DNA from 3 places in the Paenibacillus sp. FSL R7-0273 genome. Region 3 is predicted to be linked to each of the others. Evidence: riboswitches for the same ligand, from Rfam matches in the RefSeq annotation. Region 3 holds a riboswitch; each other region holds the start of a gene.
The links. A riboswitch is a leader RNA that binds a small molecule or an ion and turns the genes downstream of it on or off. The one in region 3 is predicted to bind thiamine pyrophosphate.
Positions count from the first base shown of each region.

Region 1 (5,913 bases), 760 kb from region 3:
AGAGCGGAATGGAGGAATAACCCGCGGTTTTGCCGGCTAAATCTCCGGGTGCTGTAATTCCGCTGTCAGCAGGGACGAGCAGGTGATTAAGCGGATGCCGGACGAGAGCGGCTAGCGAAACGACCGGAATCTGCTCCGAGCGGGCCATGAGCACCTGGGGCTGGTAGGTAAGAGCCAGATCAATCTTGCCTGCGGCTGCGAGCTTCAGTGCGTCATTGCTGTCCGCAGGCATCTGCAGCTCAACCTCCAGACCCTCCTCCTTGAAATATCCCTTCTCCTGCGCAGCATACAGGAAGGAGTGTACAGCGTTCGGGTACCAGTCGAGCATGACGGACAGCTCGCGCAGCTGTCCGCTGCTGCCGGAAGCTGCCGTTTTTGCTTCGCCGGTGCCCTGGTTATTTCCGCTGCAGCCGCTCACAGCTGCAAGCAGGCAGATCAGCAGCATGAGCAGACCGGCGCCGCGCAGGCGTCTTGACGATAATTTGGAATAATGGCGTAATAGGTTCATCTTCGCAAGCCTCTTTTCTTCAGAATAATGATTTCAACAATGCTGATACAGAGAAACAGCAGAACACCAAGTGCAGAGAGCAGGCCGACAGCGGCGAACAGCTCCGGGCTGTGCAGATTGCCGGCCATGCGGCGGCTATAGTAGCCGAGCCCCTGGCTGCCGCCAAGCCACTCCCCGATAGTTGCACCAATAACGCAGTAGACGATGGACAGCTTCAGTCCGGAGAAATAGGCGGGCAGCGCCAGCGGAATCTGGACTTTCGCCAGCAGCTGCAGGCGGCTTGCCCCGAGAGTCAGCAGCAGTTCCTTGTATTGCCCGCCGCTTTTATAAAGACCGTCATATGTACCTACAACGACCGGGAAAAAGGCTGTGAGAAACACAACAGCGATCTTGCCGCCGAGCGTATAGCCGAACCACATAATAAAAATGGGTGATAGGGCAAGCAGCGGAATGGTCTGGCTGACAATCAGCAGGGGATAGACAGCTTTGGCCAAAAGCGGCAGCAGATGCATCCCGGTGCCGAGCAGCGTGCCGCAGATCAAAGATAAGCCGAAGCCCAGCACAATCTCCTGCAGGGTTGCCGGAAGATGGCGGCCGAACAGCAGCTCACGCTGCTCGATTAAGGCGTTCCAGACCGATGAAGGTGCCGGGAGAATAAATGCCGGTACCTGCCCGTAACGAACGCCTGCTTCCCAGCAGAGCAATAGGAGCAGCACCAGCAGGACAGCAGGGGCATAGGTGGTGAGACGCCGCTTAATATGCACAGCTCTCATGCAGCCTCCGCTCCAGCTCCTCCCGCAGGGCAATGAACTGCGGCTGATAGAGGAGCTGTCCGTTTCTTGGCCGCGGCAGCGCGACCGTCATTTCCTGCAGCCCGCCTCCGCTGTGCATCAGATAGATCCGGTCGCTGAGCAGGAGAGCTTCCTCCAGATCATGGGTGATGAACAGCACCGTTCGTTCAAGCCCGGTCCAGAGGTCCAGCAGCCATTGCTGCAGCCCGCGCTTCGTCATCGCATCAAGCGCTCCAAAGGGCTCATCCAGCAGCAGCAATTCACATCCTGTAGAGAGAGTGCGGGCCAGGGCAGCCCGCTGGCGCATGCCGCCGGACAGCTCATGGGGATAAGCCGCCTCTGTACCGTCCAGGCCGAGGCTGTGCAGCAGACCGCGAATCTGCTGTACAGCCTCTTTTTTTGTAACGCCGGGCTTAAGCTCCCAGGGCAGCAGGCAGTTATCCAGCACCGTTCTCCAGGGCAGCAGTAGATCCTGCTGCGGCATATAGCCGACTCTGCCGAGCCTTGAAGAAGCTGTATGTGTCGGACCGCCGTCCAGGCTGATTTCTCCGCCTGTTGGTTCGAGCAGCCCTGCGAGGATTTTGAACAGGGTGCTTTTCCCGCAGCCGCTTGCCCCTGCGATAGAGATAAACTCACCCCGCCGGATCTTCATCGATAGCTCTGTGAATACAGGCGGCCGGTCCGCCGTATAGGCATAAGATAGATTAGAAACCGATAGCATAGCAGCTTGTTGACCTCCTTGAATGACGAGACACATTACACGCAAAAAAGACCCCTTGATTTCCGGAGGAAATAAAGAGGTCTGAAAGGTACAGTCGGGCAGGCTGGATAACAGCCGTTCTGTTCATTTCTGCTCCACTTCCCTCCGCTGGTATGATCCAGATCAGGTTCCAAGGGTCCGGAGCTTAAGCTCCGTCTCAGTCGGCCGACTCCCCTAGTGAAATAACAGGTCGATATGCAATTCGTAATTGCTAATTAATATACCATAACCTGGACGTTTGTAAAGAGAAGGCTTTCGGATTCTTCTTCTGAGGGAAAGGAATAGCCTGCTTTGGGCATGATAACTTTAATCTGTAACAGCTGACCACAGCACAAGGAGGAGATCACAATGAAAAAATGGGCGCTGGCGCCTCTGCTGCTGCTGGGCATTGTACTTACGGCATGCGGCAGCAATAATAATAATGCAGCTGAAGGAACAATAGGCGGCGCGGATGTAGCAGCTTCTCCTGCGGCCCGGAACAGCCTGGAAACGGTAAAGGCCTCCGGCAGGCTGAGAGTAGGCACCGAAGGCACGTACTCGCCGTTTACCTACCATGATGCGGACGGAACGCTAACCGGCTTTGACGTGGATATTGCCAGGGAGATAGCCAAACGGATCGGTGTGGAAGCGGAGTTTGTCGAGACCCAGTGGGACGGTATTTTTGCCGGAATGGATGCAGGGCGCTTTGATGCTATTTTTAATGAGGTGTCCATTACGGATGAGCGTAAGGTGAAATATGATTTCTCTGAACCTTATGTCGTATCCAAAGCGGTGCTGATTGTAGGGGAGGGGAACGGGGATATCAAAAGCTTTGCTGATCTCAAGGGCAAAAAAGCCGGGCAGTCGCTGACCAGCAACCTGTCTGACATCGCACGCGAGAACGGCGCGGAAATTGTGGCGATTGAAGGCTTCAATCAGGCGATAGACCTCCTGGTCTCCGGACGGATTGATGCTACGGTTAACGACGGCTTGTCCTTTCTGGATCTGAAGAAGCAGAAGCCGGACGTACAGATCAAGCAGGTAGATGAAATGGCTGAAGGCTCGCGGAGCGCTGCCGTTTTCCTGAAGGGCAATGAGGAGCTAGTGCAGGCGGTCGACGGGGCACTTGCAGCAATGAAGGAGGACGGGACCTATCTAGCCATTTCCGAGAAATATTTCGGGGCGGATGTCTCAAAATAATGGCTGAAGGAGCTCCCTGCGATGGATGACCGCAAGCTGCAAATATTTCTGGATTCGCTGCTGCCTCTGCTCAAGGCAGGAGTGGCTTATACGATTCCGCTGGCGCTGCTCTCCTTTATACTGGGACTGCTGCTTGCAGTGGCGACTGCGCTGGTGCGGATCTCTTCATGGCGGATTCCCGGGCTGATTGCCAGGTTTTATGTGTGGATCATCCGGGGGACTCCGCTGCTGGTACAGCTGTTTATTATTTTCTACGGATTGCCTGCCGCAGGTGTTGTGCTGGACCCGTTTACCGCTGCGGTTATCGGGTTCACGCTGAGTGTCGGTGCGTATTCGTCAGAAATTATCCGGGCCGCCGTATTATCGGTTCCCAAAGGGCAGTGGGAGGCGGCCTATTCCGTCGGGATGACCCGGGGGCAGGCGCTGCGCCGGATTATTCTGCCCCAGGCGGTGCGGGTGTCGGTTCCGCCGCTGTCGAATTCTTTTATCAGCCTCGTAAAAGACACCTCGCTCGCCGCAGGCATTACCTATGTGGAAATGTTCAGGACAGCCCAGCAGATTACCGCAACTACCTATGAGCCTTTGCTGCTCTATTGTGAAGCTGCGCTTTATTATCTGCTGTTCTGTTCCGTACTGTCAGTGGTGCAAAGCAGGCTGGAGAAACGGTTTGACCGTTACTCGGCCGGATAAGGAGGCGCAATATGATTGAGGTTCGCGGTCTGCATAAATCCTTTGGGCAGCTGCAGGTGCTGAAGGGAGTCGATCTGCGGCTTGAGCATGGCAAAGTCCTGGTCATCATTGGGCCCTCAGGCTCCGGCAAAACAACGCTGCTGCGCTGCTTCAATCTGCTTGAGATCCCGGATCAGGGAAGCTTGTCTATTGCCGGTCTTGAGCTCAGCTTCACAGACAATGTCAAGCTTGCCAGGAATGACGTGCTAAGCCTGCGGCAGAAGACAGGGATGGTATTCCAGTCCTATAACCTGTTTCCGCATATGACCGCGCTTGGCAATGTGGCAGAGGGCCAGATTACGGTGCAAAAGCGTTCACGGAAGGAAGCTGAAAAGCGCGGGCAGGAGCTTCTGGCTAAAGTTGGATTGTCTGACAAAGCAGGCGCATATCCGCACCAGCTGTCCGGCGGACAGCAGCAGCGCGTCGCTATTGCCCGGGCAATGGCGGCCGAGCCGGAGGTGCTGCTGTTTGACGAGCCGACCTCGGCGCTGGACCCCGAGCTGGTCGGTGAGGTGCTGAAGGTTATCCGGCAGCTGGCTGCGGAAGGCAGGACAATGATCATAGTGACCCATGAGATGCGGTTTGCCGCTGATGTTGCAGATACCATTATCCTGATGGATCAAGGTGTGATTCTGGAGCAGGGGACACCGCAGCAGGTGCTGCAGCAGTCTGGGAATCATCGTGTCCGGCAGTTTTTGAACAGAATAAAAGGGGAATCGGAGTGAAGTGAAAAGGCAGACCGGAATGACCGGTCTGCCTTTTGCGCTGTTGAAGGACCCATTGATGCTATGCGGGGGAGCACAGCAGAAGCGGCTGAATGTGTTTTTATATTATTTGCTTAGCTGCCAGGGGTGTTATCAAGGGATTTGAGGTATTCGAGCGCGTTGTAGAGCATGACTGCCGCCTCAGCACGGGTAATTTCACTTTTCGGATTAAATTTGCCGTTTGCGTCCAGCGTATTAATCTTGTACTTCAAAGAACGCTGGATGCTTCCCTGATAAGAGGGGTCCATCGAAGCCTCATCTGTGATATCCGCAGGCACCAGGTTGATAAGCGGCAGGCTGCCAGCCTTCTCTATACCCTGAACCAGCAGACTGGTGAACAGCTCCTTGGTGATTGGCTTAGACGGGTCAATATCCGCAGGAATTTCCACACCGTTATAGTGGGCATTAATAAAAGCCTCCGCATACCACGCGGTATCCTTTACCTTGCTGAAAATGCTGCTCGCAACAGGCGCTTTGTTGAAGCTAATGGCTGCGAGGCTCAGCTGGAGTCCGCCCGAGATAAACTGGATGCCCTGTGCTGTAGTCACTGTGGAGCCGGGCAGGAACTGGATGTCGGAAATCCCTTTAATAAGGCCCTGCGCCTTCAGCGAGTTAATCTTGTCTTTACCGGTCACATTATCGATATCCTTGAAGGTGCCGCCGGCCGCAAACATGGGACTCCCCAGCGAAAAAGAGAGGATTGATACCGTTGTCATCACTGCGAAAGCACGTTTTTTCAGGTTCATCACCATTCCACCTCTGTACGTAAGTTGGGCCGCTTGGCCGTTATCAACTATTGTAACGCAGCAGCAGGGGGAAAGGTTGCGGCAGAGCTTGCTTGCAGATCAATAAATTTTTACATATTCTCCTGAAAGAGCAGGTTGCGGTAAGGGTATTTGCTGTATCTGGTCTTGAACCGCAGCGCTACCCCAAGGTCTTCTATAGAAACGGTCTGCAGCGCTTTAGTCTTGATCAGACCCCGGATCATCGTGTTAACGCCGGCAGTATCATTACGGTTGATCGCTGCGGCAAGAGCCGCTGCATAAGAAGAGGAAGAGGACAGCTTGCGGTAAAAGGGGATGACAGCGAGCGCAACCGTACGGTGAACCCGGGTGTTGAAGGTGAATTGCACCGTGCCCGGCGGAATTGTAGTTCCGTTAGTATAGAAGGCGAAAGGCAGCG
Region 1 covers NZ_CP009283.1:3,159,265-3,165,177, forward strand. Annotated here, with positions in the region: gene R70723_RS13520 (ABC transporter substrate-binding protein) at 1-508, opposite strand, end outside; gene R70723_RS13525 (ABC transporter permease) at 505-1,281, opposite strand; gene R70723_RS13530 (ABC transporter ATP-binding protein) at 1,262-2,020, opposite strand; TPP riboswitch at 2,143-2,245, opposite strand; gene R70723_RS13535 (amino acid ABC transporter substrate-binding protein) at 2,408-3,238, shown strand; gene R70723_RS13540 (amino acid ABC transporter permease) at 3,260-3,928, shown strand; gene R70723_RS13545 (amino acid ABC transporter ATP-binding protein) at 3,940-4,692, shown strand; gene R70723_RS13550 (S-layer homology domain-containing protein) at 4,806-5,477, opposite strand; gene R70723_RS13555 (hypothetical protein) at 5,588-5,913, opposite strand, start outside.
Region 1: linked by a shared signal. The riboswitch ahead of R70723_RS13530 (ABC transporter ATP-binding protein) and the one ahead of R70723_RS10175 (thiamine phosphate synthase) in region 3 are both predicted to bind thiamine pyrophosphate.

Region 2 (5,913 bases), 2.0 Mb from region 3:
CCTAATATTTATGCGAAATCAGAGCCCGGATCATTTTAGTGGGAAAAAGGTCAACTAAATTCGCATAATTCGCTTAACTTCGGCATATAGGTGGAAAAAGGTAACTTAATTTCATCTGAAATGCTAGTTTCAAGCCAGTAGGTAACTATTAACTGTCGAAAATCAACTTAATTTCATATTAAGCCCCGGCCGGAGCAAAATAGCTGTCAAAAATCAAACTAATTCCGTCCGGCCGAAGCCGCCCGCGGATACCCGGCCGAAGCTGCCCGCGGATACCCGCATTCTCCGGCCGAATGCTTCCTCATTCCGATTCCCGCGGCTTCCAGCGCACCAGCCACCGCTCGACTATAGCGATGATTGCGAACAGCACCAGACTCAGTAATACGATGATGGCAATGGCGACAAAGAGATTAGCTGTACGGTAGGCGGACTTCTGGAGCAGCATGTAGTAGCCCAGTCCCTTGTCAGCGCCAATCCATTCCGCGACGATTACGCCCATTACGGCATAGGTGGCAGAGATTTTGAGGCCGGAGAACAGGGCGGGCAGGGAGCCTGGCAGCTCCAGCTTGGTAAAGATCTTCCACTTGCCTGCGCCCGCCATCTTCATATAGTTCATCATCGTCCGGTCACTCTGCGCAAGGCCGCCCATGGCAGCGACGGCGACGGGGAAGAAGCAGACGAGGATGATCAGCATAATTTTCGGCATCAGGCCAAAGCCGAACCAGATCACCAGCAGCGGCGCGAGCGCAATGGAGGGCACATTCTGGCTGAGGATCAGCAGCGGATAGATGGCCCGTTTCAGCCAGGGCACCAGATGCAGCAGCAGCGCTACGATCAGCCCGACGCCTGCGCCGATCGGAAAGCCGATCAGGGTCAGGCGCAGCGTCGCAGCGGTGTGCGACCAGAGGCTGGCGGCATTATCCGCGGAAGCACGGGCGACCGCGCCCGGACCCGGCAGAAAAAACGGATCGATTGTAAATAATGATACCGCCGCCTGCCAGATCCCCAGAAACAATATGACCGCCACTAAGGGCGGCCATATTTGCCTGAAGGCTGATCTCACCGGTATTTCTCCGTCAGCTTGTCCATGCTGATGCCATTCGGGTTATGGGCGATTTTGATCTGGGAGATGATGCTTGGGCTGCCGGCAGCTACGAGCGCTTCGTGCATCTGGCGGACCACCTCGAGCAGCTCGGTAATATCACCTTCCATTGTCGTTTCAAGCGGGTTCACCTGATGCTTTACGCCCGATTTCTGAATGACTTCGATTGCTGTATCTACATAAGGAATGGAGTCCTCACCGTTCGGTGTTTTAGGGATAACCTGAATGCTAAGCAGTGTGTTTGCCACAATAATCAATCCTCTCAATATAATGTATTGGATATCAGCCGGCTCTCAATATAATCTTTATTCCGCCGGCAAAAACTCATTAGTAAACGTTGCCTCTACATCAAGCTGCTGGTCCAGCAGCTTCAGGTCATACATCCAGTCGGCGTAATTCTGCCAGATTTCGGCCTTCTGCTCACCCCAGCGGGCGGCGTCATCCTTGTACTTGGGGCTGAGCCATTTCTGGCTGGCCAGGACAAGCTCAGGATCAAGATCCGGCACGGCTTTGATCAGAATATCAGCTGCCGCTTCCGGCTGGTCAATCGCGTACTGGTATCCCTTCGACGTCGCTTTGAGGAAGGCCTTCACCAGCTCCGGCCGCCCGGCGATTTCCTTCTCGCTGGTAGTCAGGATCGGCGTGTAGTAATCCAGCTGCGGCGCGTAATCCTTGAGGTAGAGCATATCCAGCGGCTCACCGCGCAGCTCGGCCTCAATTCCGGTCCAGGCATAGAAGATCCAGGCGAAATCAATATCGCGCTTCACAGCCGTGAAATAATCAGCTTCACCGATGTTCACCTGCTTGACCTTCTTCACGTCCCCGCCTTCCGGGTCCATGATGGCCTTCATGGCTGCTTCCTCAGCCGGCGAGCCCCAGCCGCCGTAGATTTTGCCTTCAAAATCCTTAGGGGATGTTATATTACGGTCCTTCGGTGCAGCGAACCCGGAAGTATTATGCTGAATGATGGCGGCAACGGATACAAGCGGCACATTCTGCAGGCGGGCCAGCGTCAGTGCCTCCTGGGCGCTGATCCCGAAGGCGGCCTCGCCCGAAATCACCATCGTATCGGCTCCGGCGGCGCCCGGCTGGACAATCTCTACATCAAGGCCTTCCTCTTCGTAATACCCCAGCTCTTTGGCCGCATACAGGCCGGTATGATTCGTGTTCGGCGTCCAATCCAGTGCGACCTTAATCTTGGTAAGCTCAGCCGGCGCATCCGCAGCTGTTCCTGCAGAAGCTTCCGGAGAAGCGTTACCTCCGGCAGTGTTCCCCCCGTTACCTCCGTTTGCCCCGTTGCTGCCGCATCCGGCAATGGCCAGGGCCAGCATGCAGGTCAGGCTGAGCATCAAGCTTTTTTTGACTCCCATTTCCCTTTATTCACTCCTTCCAGCAATCCCTAGTCTTCTCTTTTCTAAATCTGATATGCAAAAAAGCGCCCCGATTCATCGGGACGCCAGTCAGTTGCGCAAGGCTGCAGGCTCCGGCCTCAGGGGCCGGGAAGCAATTAAAGATTCCTACGCTGGCATTATCCAGATCAGGTATAAGGGTCAGTATCTTATGGGATACAATCTCAGCCGGCCAATTCCAGCACCCCTGGTTCTATGAAGTTATCGGGTATTGCTTATTCTACGCTGTATTATAGACGCACGGCCTGGGGTTGTCCAGTAGCAATCTCCCTACTCCTTGGAGTAATACCGCTTCCTGCGGCGGCTGCGGATGCTGGTTCTCAGCTCCTTCAGTGTCATGAAAATGCTGACTGAAATCCCTGTAAACGTGACGAACAGCGCGAGATACTCAAAAGGTGAGTATTCCAGCAGCTTGCTCCAGTCAATCGGAGCCTTCAGGTCCTCAATGACCTGGTTCATCCCGTAAATCCCGCTGACCACCGTAAATATAGTAAGAATCATCAGCAGCGTATCCCGGCGTTTAGCCTGGAATTTATCCTGATACTGGAACAGGTCGTCAAGGGTCATCTTCACTTCACCGAACAAGGCGTCATTGCCGTAAACCTTCCGCAGCTGGAAAAAAATCTCCCGGCCCTGCGACTGCGAAATCAGCTCGATAAAATAGAATTTGGCCGAAAATTTATTGATCAGAAAGATCAGATTCTCAATCTCATCATAGTCGCGGTCAATGCGCAGGCGGGAATGCAGGTTGGACAGCTTCAGCAGCACGATTTTGTGAAAAAGGCTCAGCAGCAGCCCGTAGTAATACTCCCCGTACATCTGGTTAGCCAGCTGGACAGCGATCTCCGGCTTAGCCTTGCTCAGACAGCAAAAGGTCTGCTCATTGGTCATGTAAAAGGTATCAGGGCCCCAGCGGCTATAGGAGTGCTCCCTGCAATAATCGGCTATATAGTCCGGATTGCTGGCACTCATATAAGGCTGGCCGTTTCCGTCCAGCCCGTCCAGCTGGGCGGCACGGAACTTCAAATCTATTCCGATTTCTTCCTCATCCCCGTGCTCCAAACCGTAGAATCCCTGAACCATCATCCGCTCATCGACAAAGAAGGGCAGGGTTTCAAAGTAAGCGCCGTCCAGCTCTGACTGGTCCAGAAACGGCTTCAGGCTGGGCACGAGGTAATCGAACACAAAATCCTCGACCTGATCATAGGATTTATCGCCGTACTGAACGGAGGTTCCCTTATCCTGCAGGTTGGCATCCTCCAGTGTACGGAACCGGTCTGCGAATTCCAGAGCTACACTGAACGGCAGCGTATCCTCCTCAATGCGGACCCTTATGGTCACAAAGCCCAGCTGAAACGGGCAGAGGAACATATCGGTCGACAGCACCTTGAAGGCGATGGAGCGGCCGGGCATTTCCAGACTGCAGGAAAGGTCATTGGCCTTGGAGAAGCGCCGGAAGGAGTCCTTATCCTTTTCCCGGGGAAACAGCACATGGGCTGCAAAGGGGAGGTAGCTGCGCTCCATTTTTTCATGTGACACGCAGTATCCCTCTCCGTAATAAGCATCCTCAAGCTCCTTGTTATCCAGAAAAAAGCGTGTGAAGCCGTCCTGCTTAAGCTGCCGGATCAGCTTGTCATCCTCACCGTTTTTAATGGAGAAGGGAAAAATAAACTGCAGCAGTGCAGTATGTAGCGCCGGTTCGGGAGATTCAGCGAAAACCTTAGTCATAAGCAGGTACCACCTTATTTTTCAGAATATCAGTATGTGTAGTATTACCCTAACCTGCAGACAGCCACGCTAAGCGGAGCCGGCACAGCGGTGTCCGTTCATCGTTTTGTCCCGGATTCAATGTGATTGAAGGGGGTACACTATAGTAAGCACAATTAATTGTATGATAAATCCAAACTGTGAATGCGGATATATAAATATATATCTGCGTGATTTCTGAAAGGAGCTATTTCGTCAATGAATAACAATGAGCTGGAGCAGACTATCATCAAGGCGCTGGATGACAACAAGTTCGGGTCCTTCGGCACGATCGAAGCCGGCAACAAACCTAAGGTGCGTTATATGGCGGTATTTCATGACGGACTGAATATTTATCTGGCTACCAATCGCAAAACACACAAGGTGGAGGAGCTGAAGGACAACCCGAATGCTTTTCTGCTGCTTGGATATGAGCAGGGCGGCGGCAAGGATGTGCTTGAGATTGAAGCCACGGTAGATGTCAGCAAAGACGACAGCCTGCGCACAAAGGTCTGGAGCAAGTCACTGGAGGAATGGTTCAAGGGACCGGAGGATCCGGATTATGTGGTGCTTGAGCTGAAGCCGACACGGATTGAGTATATGGGCAAAAATAAAGAGCATGGCGTATGGCAGCCATCCGTTTCGGCAGGGAGATAACAGCTTCCGGCACAGGCGGATTTAGCAGCTACGACCACCAGCCACCTGCAGCCACCCGGCTCTGCAGGTGGCTTTTTGCAGGGATAGGATAAGGCTGTCATTTTACGCCGGCGCATAGTTGAAAATTGGCAAATCATGATATAATGGCTACACTAAAGGTTCGACATTTGATGCGAGGGAGGATGTCTATGAACTGTAGGGACTGCTCTGCGATAGAGCCGGTGGAGGATGAGGGACAAATCCGGTTTATGCCGTGTACCTTTGTGCTTGCCTCCGCTTTAAGATCTTCAGGAGTAGAGTTCACAGGGGTGAAGAATACGGGAACGATTCCCTATGCTTCGAGAGAGGCGCTTTTTGAGCTGCTGAAGCTGCTGGATATCCTGCAGAAGCAGACGGATACATCGCTGAAGCTTTGTATAAGCGGCAAGTCAGGCAGCCTGACGGCAGAGCGCTGGGTTTCCCTGGAGCAGTTAGAAATAAGATTTGCCAATGACAATCTTATCTCCATCATTTCCAATCATGATTTTACCAGCCACCTGCAGCCTATTGTAGATTTTTCTGAAGAGATTGTCGGCTTTGAGCTGCTGCTGCGTCCGCTTCCTGAAGGGAGCGCCTTTCAGCCCTACGAGCTGTTTGAAATTGCCCGTCAGACCGGCTTTCATTCCTTCCTGGACCGTGCTGCACGGATTTCAGCGATTGAGACCAGTGCGAGACTGCTGCCGAGAGGCATCAAGCGTTTCGTTAATTTTTTGCCGTCTTCCATTTATAATCCTAATTTTTGTCTGACCCACACCTTTGAGACGATTGCCCGGCTGGATCAGGACCCGGAGGATTTTGTGTTCGAGGTGGTGGAGACAGAGAAGATCAGTAACATGGGGCATCTGCAGGCGATTTTCGCCGAATACCGGAGACAGGGAATGCGGGTCGCGCTGGATGATGTCGGCGCCGGATACTCGACCGTTGAGGTCATGTCCAGCCTCCAGCCGGATTATGTAAAGA
Region 2 covers NZ_CP009283.1:401,936-407,848, forward strand. Annotated here, with positions in the region: gene R70723_RS01760 (ABC transporter permease) at 302-1,063, opposite strand; gene R70723_RS01765 (thiamine-binding protein) at 1,060-1,350, opposite strand; gene R70723_RS01770 (ABC transporter substrate-binding protein) at 1,408-2,472, opposite strand; TPP riboswitch at 2,600-2,710, opposite strand; gene R70723_RS01775 (hypothetical protein) at 2,782-4,239, opposite strand; gene R70723_RS01780 (pyridoxamine 5'-phosphate oxidase family protein) at 4,477-4,914, shown strand; gene R70723_RS01785 (EAL domain-containing protein) at 5,103-5,913, shown strand, end outside.
Region 2: linked by a shared signal. The riboswitch ahead of R70723_RS01770 (ABC transporter substrate-binding protein) and the one ahead of R70723_RS10175 (thiamine phosphate synthase) in region 3 are both predicted to bind thiamine pyrophosphate.

Region 3 (5,913 bases):
ACTGATTTTTTTGTTTGGCCGGCTTTTAACTGTGGTAAGTAACATAGCGTAGACCTAAAGTGCCTGAGATCAGCGCATAAACCAGCAATCCTTAGCCATCCTAAAACGATGAATGACTTCGAGAAGTGCAAAAGCGAAAGGAGAATGGATCATGCCAGAAAATCAAGAAGCCAAGAAAACGTTGCCTCCGCAGGTGCAGGACAAGCAGCCGGGAATCGAAAGTGAGATGAATCCGCTGCCGGAGTTTGAAACCTCCGAATATAAAGCGGCCGGCAAGCTGCTGGGCAAGGCAGCGCTTATTACCGGGGGAGACAGCGGAATCGGGCGTGCGGTAGCCGTGCATTTTGCCAAGGAGGGTGCTGATGTCGTTATTTCCTATCTGAATGAGCATAGCGACGCAGAGGAGACGAAACGCCAAGTGGAGCAGGAGGGCCGCAAGTGTATTCTGATTGCCGGTGACATCGGTGTAGAAGCCTTCTGCCAGGACCTGATCAACAAGACGGTAGAAGGGCTCGGTAAGCTGGATATTCTGATCAACAATGCTGCCGAACAGCATCCGCAGGACAAGATTGAGGACATTACCTCGGAACAGCTGGAGCGGACCTTCCGTACTAATATATTCTCAATGTTTTATTTAACCAAAGCAGCCATGCCTCATCTGAAAAAAGGTTCAACAATCATTAACACAACTTCGATTACGGCCTACCGCGGTAATCAGCAGCTGCTGGACTATTCGTCCACCAAAGGGGCGATTCTCAGCTTCACCCGCTCCCTGTCGATGAATCTGGCTGAAAAAGGCATCCGGGTCAATGCTGTGGCTCCGGGTCCGATCTGGACTCCGCTGATTCCATCCACCTTTGATGCGAAAAAAGTGAGCGAGTTCGGGGGCACGCAGCCGATGAAGCGTCCGGGACAGCCGGAGGAGCTGGCACCAGCCTATGTCTATCTGGCTTCCAGTGATTCTTCCTATGTCAGCGGCCAGGTCATTCATGTTAACGGCGGAGAGATTATTAACGGCTGATGTCCGGAGCCATCCAAACGATTATGTAACAAGCAGCAGAGAGTGCGCCAATTGGTGCACTCTCTGCTGCTTTATATGCAGACTGCGGAATATTATGCCGCTTAACCTAGATTTTTCATGCAAAATAGTGTTAATATATACGAAGTCAGCAACAGAATATGAATTTGTCACTAGGGGTGCCGCAAGGCTGAGACGAACGTACGTTTAGTTCGGACCCTTTGAACCTGATCTGGTTTATACCAGCGTAGGAAAGTGGATAAGCATTGTATTGCAGCGCATACGGTCCGGAAATCCGGCTGTTTTTCTGTATACTGTTTTCACCGCCTCCTGCCTGGAGGCGGTTTTTTTTGTGTTTTTAAAGAAAAGGGAGGTGGACGTACTGGCCGAAATTCATCTGCTCTCAGACGGAAAGCTTGCCGCGGAGCCGTTTGCTGTTCTCGCAGCAGCTGTTCATCCGCAGGTAGACTACATTCATTTACGTGAAAAAAAGCTATCGGCGCGCGGGCTGTATCAAATGGCCGTAGGCTTGCTCCGTGCCGGTGTACCGGCCGGTAAATTGATCATCAATGACCGGCTGGATGTGGCAATGGCTGTGGGGGCAGCAGGTGTACAGCTGGCCTGGCACAGCCTGCCTGCCGCTCCAGCCCGGCTGGCAGCGGGCGCTACCCTGCGGCTTGGCTCCTCCGTGCATTCGGTCCAGGAGATTAGGGACGCAGGCTGCCAAGGGGCAGATTACTGCCTCTTCGGGCATGTGTATCCTTCAACCAGCAAGCCCGGCCTGAGGGAGCGAGGCTTGGCCCAGCTGAAAGAGGCTGTGCTTGCCGCCGGGGTTCCGGTTATTGCATTGGGGGGAATTACGCCGGATAATGCGCCGGAGGTCCTGCAGGCTGGCGCAGCGGGAATAGCAGTGATGTCCGGTATATGCGGTGCAGATGATCCGTTTGCAGCTTCACAAGCCTACCGGAACGCAGTGACGGGAGCTGCCGCCAAAGGAGGTGAGAAGGCATGAATCTGATCGTCAACGGCAAAGCGGCAAATTACAGTGAGGATTGCCGTACAGTAGCTGATTTGCTTAGTCTGCCTGAATGGAACAGGAGACTGGTCATTGTAGAGCTGAACGGCGAGATTGTTGCCAAGGAGCATCACGGTGCTTATCTGTTGAATGAAGGAGACCGGATTGAGGTCGTGCATTTTGTGGGAGGCGGCTAATCCCGTTTACATGCCGGGTACAAATTTTAAATACAGGAGGCAATTCAGATGTCAGATCCTTTCGTAATCGGAGGCCGCTCCTTATCGAGCAGGCTGTTTATCGGAACCGGCAAATACAGCCGGAACACTCTTATTCCGGAGGTGGTGGAGGCTTCGGGCTCAGAGGTCATTACAGTAGCGCTCAGACGTGTGGACCCAAACAGTAATGATAATATTATCAGCCATATCCCGGACAGCATGACCCTGCTTCCTAATACCTCCGGTGCACGTACTGCCGAGGAAGCTGTCCGTATTGCCAGACTGGCCAAGGCTTCCGGTCTCGGCAACTGGGTTAAGATTGAAGTAATCAATGATCAGAAATACCTGCTGCCCGATAATGCGGAAACGATCCGTGCCACGGAAATTCTGGCGGCTGAAGGCTTTGTGGTGCTTCCTTATATGAGCCCTGACTTGTCTGCGGCCCTCCGTATGCAAAAGGCGGGTGCTGCCGCAGTTATGCCGCTTGGATCGCCTATAGGCACAAACCGGGGGCTAAAAACCTTGGAGCTGCTGCGCATTCTGATAGCTGAAGTAGAGCTTCCGGTCATTGTTGATGCCGGAATCGGCCGGCCGTCTGAGGCAGCGGAAGCGATGGAGCTGGGCGCTGCTGCTGTGCTGCTCAATACGGCCATCGCCACTGCACGCGATCCGCTGCTCATGGCCTCGGCATTCCGTGATGCTGTAGCTGCAGGCCGTAAGGCCTACCTGGCTGGACTGGGTCCCGTAGAGGAGACTGCATCGGCATCATCGCCATTAACGGGTTTTCTTGGCTGACAGTGACAGAATCAGGAACCGGCGAAAAGGAGGAGTACCATGGGTTTTTACGAGACTGCACACGCTCTTGGCCATCAGGTGAATGCAGGAATGTGGGGGCAATTTAACAAAGAAGATGTAAGGCGTTCGCTCCGCAAAGAGCAGCTGGATGAGCATGATCTGCAGGTTCTGCTGTCTCCTGCAGCAGGGGATTGTCTGGAGGAGATGGCCCGGCAGGCCAGAAGTCTGACCCGTTCGCATTTCGGACATGTCATGCAGCTTTTTACACCGATGTATCTTGCAGATTTCTGCATAAATCACTGCACGTACTGCAGCTTCAGCTCTATTTATGATTTTCCGAGAAAAAAGCTTAGTCCTGAAGAGGTTAGACGGGAGGCAGAGGCGATAGCGGCTACCGGAATCCGGCATATTCTTATTCTGACAGGTGAATCGCGGACGGAAAGCCCGGTTTCTTATCTCAAGGAATGTGTGAGGATACTAAAGGAATTTTTCTCTTCTGTCAGTATTGAAGTGAATCCTTTGTCTGAGGGTGAATACAAGGAGCTTAAGGAAGCCGGTGTAGACGGATTAACCTTGTATCAGGAAGTTTACCATGAGGAGACCTACAGCAAGCTGCATGTCAAAGGTCCCAAAAAAATCTACCGCAACCGCCTGGATGCGCCTGAGCGGGGCTGCCGGGCAGGATTCCGGGTGGTAAATATCGGAGCGCTGCTGGGGATGTATGACTGGCGGCAGGAAGCTTTCTTTACCGCCATGCATGCGAGATACCTGCAGGACAAGTACCCGGAGTGTGAAATCGGGCTGTCTGCTCCGCGTTTCCGCCCTTTTCTTGGAGAGTATGATTCCGGACATATCGTAACCGACCGGGCTCTGGTACAGATTATTCTGGCCTACCGCCTGTTCCTCCCCCGGGCAGGCATAACCCTGTCCACACGTGAGCCGTCCGCGCTAAGAGACCGTCTGATCCATCTGGGCGTAACCAAAATGTCTGCCGGGGTATCCACTGAAGTTGGAGGCCATACACAGCAGGGAGGCACTCCGCAGTTTGAAATTTCCGACGGACGGAGTGTGCATGAAATCTCCGAGATGCTCAAAGCAAACAGCCTGCAGCCGGTTTATAAGGACTGGGATATGCTTGATGCCGGAATATACTAAACATGGCATATATAGTCCGGGATAGGGTAGTTCAATTTTAAAGTAAACCCTTTCATGCACGGCAGAGTGTGATATGATAATACTAATTGTATCAGCCTTAAGACAACCTGCAATGGATGAGAGGAGCCGGAATGAAGATGCGGAATTTTGAAGAAAGCATTTATAATCTGATCGTAGAGACCTCCACGAATTTGCCTGGTGATGTGCGCAGAGCCGTTGCCAAGGGACGTGCACTGGAAGACCGTGCCACCCGCTCGGGCCTTGCCCTGACAACAATCGCCCGCAATATCGGCATGGCCGAGCTTCAGGTATCACCGATCTGCCAGGATACGGGGATGCCGACCTTTATCATTCATACGCCTGTAGGCGTTAATCAGATTGAGATGAAGAAGGATATCCATAGTGCGGTTATCCGGGCTACCAAGAACGGAAAGCTGCGGCCCAATTCAGTGGATTCGCTGACCGGGGAAAACAGCGGTGACAATCTGGGCGCCGGAACACCAGTCATTCATTTTGAGCAATGGGAAGAAGAGAATATAGACGTAAGGCTTATTCTCAAAGGCGGCGGCTGTGAGAATAAGAATATCCAGTACAGCCTTCCCGCCGAGCTTGAGGGCCTGGGCAAGGCGGGCCGGGATCTGGACGGTATCCGTAAATGTATCCTGCATGCCGTGTATCAGGCGCAGGGTCAGGGCTGCAGCGCCGGCTTTATCGGCGTCGGCATCGGCGGAGACCGGACAACCGGTTATGAGCTGGCCAAAAAACAGCTGTTCCGCAAGGTTGAAGATACGAACCCGGTGGAGGATCTGGCCAAGCTGGAGAATTATATTATGGAGAATGCGAACAAGCTGGGAATCGGTACGATGGGCTTTGGCGGTGAAGTCACCCTCCTCGGCTGTAAGATCGGTGTGATGAACCGCCTTCCGGCCAGCTTTTTCGTCTCGGTTGCCTATAACTGCTGGGCCTTCCGCCGCCAGGGCATTCTGGTTGAGCCTGCCACAGGTGAGATCAGGGACTGGCTCTATGAGAGCGGTACAGGCATCTCTGTCGATGAAGCGGGCGCGCCGGTTCCTGTGCCCGTCACTGCACATCCGGCTGCTGCCGAAGCCGGCGTTACTCCAGGGGATGCTGTAATTACGTCAGCACCTGCAATTGCAGCAGCGGAGGCTTCGGCCCCGGCTGAGCCTGATATCGCTGCAGCTGAGGGTTCACGTGAGGTACGGCTGACTACACCGGTCAGCGAAGAGGATATCCGCAGCCTGCGGGTCGGTGATGTTGTGATTCTGTCCGGAGAAATGCATACCGGACGTGACGCACTGCATAAATACCTGATGGATCATGACGCGCCGGTCGATCTGAACGGAGCGGTCATCTATCACTGCGGCCCTGTTATGCTGAAGGACGATGAAGGGTGGCATGTTAAGGCGGCAGGACCGACTACCAGTATCCGCGAGGAGCCTTACCAGGGCGATATTATCAAGAAATTCGGCATCCGCGCAGTAATCGGCAAGGGAGGAATGGGTCCCAAGACGCTCAAGGCGCTGCAGGAGCATGGCGGGGTATACCTGAATGCGATCGGCGGAGCAGCACAGTACTATGCGGAATGCATTAAAAAGGTTAACGCGGTTGACTTCATGGAATTCGGTATTCCTGAAGCGATGTGGCATCTTCAGGTAGAGGGCTTTGCGGCGATCGTAACAATGGATGCGCATGGC
Region 3 covers NZ_CP009283.1:2,397,023-2,402,935, forward strand. Annotated here, with positions in the region: gene R70723_RS10170 (SDR family oxidoreductase) at 152-1,021, shown strand; TPP riboswitch at 1,184-1,289, shown strand; gene R70723_RS10175 (thiamine phosphate synthase) at 1,371-2,030, shown strand; gene thiS (sulfur carrier protein ThiS) at 2,027-2,230, shown strand; gene R70723_RS10185 (thiazole synthase) at 2,279-3,043, shown strand; gene thiH (2-iminoacetate synthase ThiH) at 3,083-4,198, shown strand; gene R70723_RS10195 (fumarate hydratase) at 4,336-5,913, shown strand, end outside.